2 regions of the Exiguobacterium sp. s50 genome follow, and region 2 is predicted to be linked to the other one. Evidence: a T-box and tRNA genes for the amino acid it is inferred to sense, from the RefSeq annotation. Region 2 holds a T-box; the other holds one or more tRNA genes.

Region 1 (3,117 bases), on a different contig from region 2:
CAATAACCTTACTCTTTCTACTGATTTCACTTTCTATTCTTCTTATTTTTGCTGACTGTTCCATGTATTTCTTTTTTATATTAAATAACTCAATTTTTGTTTCATCAATCTCATATATTGGTGCATCTATTCTTTCTCTTAAAGCATTAGGATTTTTGGCAATTTCATAAATTTGTTTTTGAGAAAATATATCTAATTTAAATGATTCTAGAAGGCTACTTTCCTCTAATTCTTTAAACTCTTCTGTGTCATCATCAAATTTATAAAATGCCATTTTTTTTTAGAACCTGTTTTCTCAAACTCTGTCATTATAATTTTGTACTGTTGTCTAAACCTCACAAGTATAACTTCGATTTCTGAGTCCTTTTTCAATACTCCATCATCGCCATCTTTTAATTTAAAGAAATTCACTTGTTCGTTTTTAAGGCTACTCAATCCTTTTAAATCACTGCTCATATCAAATAGACCTCTGATAAATCTAACTACACTTGATTTTCCAGTACCCCTCCCACCAATAATTGTTGTCATCTGAGGATTAAATGATATTTCAAAATCAGATTCATTCAATTCGGTATTTGAAACTTTCAGACTTTTAATCCAATTGTTCGGTAAAGTATATGGATGGTTTTCACTTTCAAAATCGTTCTTAATTCTGTGTTCAGGTAACAATAATGCTTGTCTCAAACTTTCTAAATTAATTTCTTCCCCCATCTTTATCCACGTATATCTCTGTCCAATTCCCCACAAACCATGTTTACTATCCCCAATTTCATGTGGATTATCTGAAAATGTTAGAATCGCTTTCTTCAATTGTACAGCTTGTCTTACACTTGTTTTCCACTCTCTATATATTCCTTGATCAATATCTTTTCCATAATATTCCGATAGTACAGGTTCAATATCTTCATTCCGTACATCACTGTTTAAAAACATTTTATGAACAACTTGAACTCCATCAATATTACTTAGTGATAATAGTTCTTCTCTACTATTAGGAGCTATATTACAAATTCCATTGAACTCATCAATATGAGCAGGAATTATTATTCCGCCTTTCTCTTTTACAATGTTTGCCATTTCCATTGTAGTCCTTCGTGAAAATGCATTATCAGCCGCAAATCTATCTCTTTCAATACCAATACTCACAAGAAAGTCCTCTACATATTGAGTACTTTTATCTTTTTCAAAAATGACTAACATATGAACTTTAGATTCTGAACATGTTACTTCAACACCTGGAAAAACAGTTAAGTTAGTATTAGCAGCTGCTTCTTTAATTCTGTCAATATATTCTCCGGTGTTATGATCAGTGACTGCAACTACATCTAAACCTTGGTCAATGCATCTCTGAACCCATTGTTCAGGAGTTACCTCCCGATCTCTAAAACATCTACTAGCAGGTGTATGTAAATGAAGATCACTTTTATACCATCTAACTCCTTTATAATCCATACTAACGCCTCCATTTCTTGTTAGTTTCAGTCTAGTGTTTATCATAATTAATTTCCACCGAATTAACTATTTTTTGAAATCAAAATAAGATCCTTCAATCCAGGATCTTATTTGGAGTTTAATTCAAATATAAATACATTTGGTTCATTAAAATTACTTTTTACTTAACATTACATCTATCATTTTAATAACTACCTTTCTGGACTAAAAGAACGAAACATAGAAAAACACCTTTACTATCTCAGATTAGTTGATAAATTCAAAGAAGATGACATTGATGATGATTTCTTTGATTTGATTACACCAAACACCTAAGCATAAAAACAATGACATCGAAAAAAGGAGACAGGCTTGTCCTGCCTCCTTTTTTCGATGCCACCAAGCGACGCGCGGTAGAAAATCATCTATCTGTTTCCTGTGGTGACCATTTCGTGACCCATACATAATTTAAACATAAAAAAAAGCCACTTCTCGCAAGAAGTGGCATCGCGGAAACCCACGTTCCTATGGGTTTCGCATCGGGTTTGGCACCCAAGTGATTCTGACTGGGCTCGAACCAGCGACCTCTACCCTGTCAAGGTAGCGCTCTCCCAGCTGAGCTACAGAATCAGGTCGTGTCCTCTCTTAAGGACACTATTAATATATCAAGAAACTAATGCCTTGGCAACTGTTTTTTAAAACTTTTTTTACTTTTTTTCAACGCGTCATTTCTTCCCGTTTCATATGGCGGCATAACCGCTCTAAATCTCCGGCATAGACAGAGACGAGCATGCCTTGATACTCAGTGTCACGGTCCCAATGCAATCCGTTCGCTTTCGCGACTCGTTGCGATGGGACGTTATCCGGATGAATCAAGGAAATGATCTCTTTCTCACCTTCTTCGAACGCATGACGCATAAGACGAGCCGCTGCCTCGCGTCCGTAGCCCATATGCCAATGCTTCGGCGCCAACCAATATCCGACTTCAAGTTCAATCGTGCCGTCGAGTTCATGGAGCAACGTGCGGGCATGACCGATCGGCTCGTCATTTTCATGCGACATCAATTTAAGCAACCCGGTTTGACGACCCGTCTGATAGCGGGCCAACTGGCGCTCGAACCACTCGATCGTCTGTTCATCCGTATATGGCTTTCCGTCCGGGCTAATAAAACGCATCACGCGCGGATCTTGGAGTAGCGATTTCACGAAATAAAAATCAGCAATCGTGTAAGGTTCGAGTCGTAGACGCTCGGATTGCAGTTTGATATGACTCATCGTCCCCGCCCCTTTCGTTCACAGTCTGAACTATTCAATTCCCGTTTTTATTCGAAGCTAATCCTGATCATGCGACAACTTTCAATCCGATGACGCTTCCGATAATAAGCAATAAGAAGAAGATACGCCACCGGTCCCGGGATTCGTTCAAGTACAGCATGCCGAGCACGACGCCGCCGGCCGCCCCAATCCCGACCCAAATCGAATATGCCAGCCCGAGCGGGAGCGTCTCGAGCGAGCGCGACAACAAATAAAAACTTAAGGCAAACGTTCCGACGGACAAGATCGACCATTTAACAATCTGATAGCCTTTCGATTTTCCCATCCAAAAGACCGCCATCATCTCGGCAAGACCCGCGCCAATCAAAAATACCCAACTCATGCCGATTCTCCTCCTGTCACTTGTTTCAG
Region 2 (3,117 bases):
CCCACCAGAGTTGGCGGCTGATACACCAATCACGGATGTTCTCCATCCAACGGAGGTATGTGCCTTCGAACCGCTCTGGGACGAAGTTGACTTTCGTATCGTCATGTCCTTGCGCTTCGAGCGCTGCTTTCGCGAGCGGCTCCATGTCGACGAACCACTGTTTCGAAAGATAAGGCTCGATGACTGCGCCTGAACGTTCCGAGTGACCGACCGAGTGCGTGTGTGGCTCAATCTTGACGAGCGTGCCGTCTGCTTCTAGGTCTTTGACGAGTTGCTTGCGGCATTCGAAACGGTCGAGCCCTTCGTACTTGCCAGCATTCTCGTTCATCTTGCCGCCTTCGTCCATGACGAGGATGCGCGGGAGCTCGTGGCGGTTCCCGATCTCGAAGTCGTTCGGGTCGTGCGCCGGTGTGATCTTGACGCAACCTGTACCGAACTCCATGTCGACGTAGTCGTCAGCCACGATCGGAATCTCGCGGTTCATGACCGGAAGCATGATCGTCTTGCCGACGAGGTGCGCGTAACGCTCATCTTTCGGGTTAACGGCAACGGCCGTATCGCCGAGCATCGTCTCCGGACGCGTCGTCGCGATCTCGATGTGGCCTGAGCCATCAGCGAGCGGGTATTTCATGTGATAGAACGCGCCTTCTACTTCTTGATAGATTACTTCGATATCCGAAACGGCCGTCTTTTGCGCCGGGTCCCAGTTGACGATATATTCGCCGCGGTAAATCAAGCCTTTCTCATAGAGGCGGACGAACACTTCCTGGACCGCTTTCGAGAGTCCTTCGTCGAGCGTGAAGCGCTCACGTGAGTAGTCGAGACCGAGGCCAAGTTTTGACCATTGGGCACGGATCGTATCGGCGTACTCGTCTTTCCATTCCCACGTCTTCTCGAGGAACTTCTCGCGTCCGAGGTCATAGCGCATAATGCCGTCCTCACGGAGCTTCTGTTCGACTTTCGCTTGTGTCGCGATCCCGGCGTGGTCCATCCCTGGGAGCCAGAGGACGTCATAGCCTTGCATGCGCTTGAGGCGCGTCAATAAGTCTTGGAGCGTCGTGTCCCACGCGTGTCCGAGGTGAAGTTTCCCTGTTACGTTCGGTGGCGGGATGACAATCGTGTACGGCTGTTTTGAATCGTCCTCGTCTGCTTTGAATACGTCGTTCTCTAACCAGTAGTCATACCATTTCGCTTCCGTCGCACTTGGATCGTACTTCGTCGGCATGGTGATTTCGTTTGTCTCGTTGGCCATATGCCCAACCTCCTCTAATAATGTGGACAAAAAAACGGCTACTCTCGTCCTTAACGCTAAGGACGAAAGAAGCCGTATCTTCCGCGGTACCACCTTAGTTCGCCACATGTGGCGCCCTCAAAATCGAATAACGGTCGATGGACCGGACCCTCCTACTTCGTTCAAAAGGTCAGCTCCGAGGCGACTTCCGCACCATCCCTCGCGGCCTCACACCAAGCGGCCGCGTCTCTGAAAAAGGATGTTGATTGCGTACTATTCCTCATCGTAGCTTTTGTTCGTATCTGTTAAACAATTGTAGCGACAGAAGCTGTTTCCGTCAAGATTACAATGAAAACTCTTGTTGCAGCTCTTTGAACGTCGCGTCGACCGCTGCGAGCGTCAAGTCGATATCTTCGTCCGTGTGAACGGTCGAGAGGAACAATCCTTCGAACTGTGACGGTGGCAAGAACACGCCGCGCGCCGCCATCTTCTGATAGTAAGCGCGGAACAAGTCGAGGTTCGCCGTCTTCGCCTTCTCGAAGTTCGTCACTTTCTCATTCGTGAAGAAGAATCCGAACATCGAGCCGGCCCGGTTCGTGTCGTGCGGGATGTTATACTTCTCGGCCGCTTTCGTATAGCCTTCAGCGAGACGGTCCGCTTTGCGTTCGAACTCGGCGTAGTGCTCAGGCTTGAGTTGCGATAACGTCGTGTAGCCGGCGATCATCGCGAGCGGGTTCCCTGAGAGCGTCCCTGCCTGGTAAATCGGTCCTTGTGGCGCGATTTGTTCCATAATCTCGCGTTTCCCGCCATAGGCACCGACCGGAAGGCCGCCGCCGATGACTTTCCCGAGGCACGTCAAGTCCGGCGTCACGCCGAAGTAGCCTTGGGCACAGTTATAGCCGACCCGGAATCCGGTCATGACCTCGTCAAAGATGAGGAGCGAGCCGTATTGTTCCGTGATCTCGCGGAGTCCTTCGAGGAAGCCAGGTTGCGGTGGCACGAAGCCCATGTTACCGGCCGCCGGTTCGACGATGACACCAGCGATATCGTCGCCGAACTTCTCGAAGGCGATGCGGAGAGCATCCAAATCGTTATATGGCACCGTGAGCGTCTGGCTCGCCAAGTCTTTCGGTACGCCCGGCGAGTCCGGGAGACCGAGCGTCGCGACGCCCGAACCGGCCTTGATGAGGAGCGAGTCGCCATGACCGTGGTAGCAGCCTTCGAACTTCAAGATTTTCGTCTTGCCCGTGTAACCGCGTGCGAGGCGGAGTGCCGCCATCGTCGCTTCCGTACCCGAGTTGACCATGCGCACCATCTCGATCGATGGGACGCGCTCGATGACGAGCTCGGCCATTTTCGTTTCGAGCTCGGTCGGTGTCCCGAACGTCCAGCCTTTCTCAGCTTGCTCTTGAATCGCCTTCGTGACGACAGGGTCGCGGTGGCCGAGGATGAGTGGTCCCCATGAGAGGACGTAATCGATATATTCGTTGCCATCGATATCGTAGACGCGTGAGCCTTCACCGCGTTCAGCGAAGATTGGCGTCATGCCGACTGATTTATAGGCACGGACCGGGCTGTTCACCCCGCCCGGCATGAGCGGACGTGCTTGTTCGAACGCCGCTTCTGAGCGTGTTTGTTTGTAGGTCATGCGTAGTCTCCTTCCAAATAGCGACAGACGTCTTTTGCGAAATATGTGACGATGAGGTCCGCACCGGCCCGTTTGAAGCCGACCATCGTCTCCATGACGATGCGTTGCTCATCGACCCAGTCGTTCAAAGCAGCCGCTTTGACCATGGCGTACTCTCCGCTCACGTTATACGCCACGATCGGCATATCGAGCGAGTCGCGCATGTCACGGATGATGTCCATGAACGCGAGCGCCGGTT

Evidence for each region. A T-box is a leader RNA that pairs with one kind of tRNA and senses whether it is charged. The one in region 2 lies ahead of KNP68_RS05380 (valine--tRNA ligase), so its partner is inferred to be a tRNA-Val.
Region 1: it has a tRNA-Val gene. The T-box ahead of KNP68_RS05380 (valine--tRNA ligase) is inferred to sense a tRNA for this amino acid. The anticodon was not compared.

Annotation. Positions count from the first base shown of each region.
Region 1 covers NZ_JACSLP010000007.1:128,966-132,082, forward strand. Annotated here, with positions in the region: partial or broken gene KNP68_RS15365 (TrlF family AAA-like ATPase) at 1-1,452, opposite strand, end outside; tRNA gene KNP68_RS11365 (tRNA-Val) at 1,989-2,061, opposite strand; gene KNP68_RS11370 (GNAT family N-acetyltransferase) at 2,149-2,706, opposite strand; gene KNP68_RS11375 (DMT family transporter) at 2,774-3,088, opposite strand; gene KNP68_RS11380 (DMT family transporter) at 3,085-3,117, opposite strand, start outside.
Region 2 covers NZ_JACSLP010000003.1:169,949-173,065, forward strand. Annotated here, with positions in the region: gene KNP68_RS05380 (valine--tRNA ligase) at 1-1,252, opposite strand, end outside; T-box leader at 1,308-1,527, opposite strand; gene hemL (glutamate-1-semialdehyde 2,1-aminomutase) at 1,575-2,879, opposite strand; gene hemB (porphobilinogen synthase) at 2,876-3,117, opposite strand, start outside.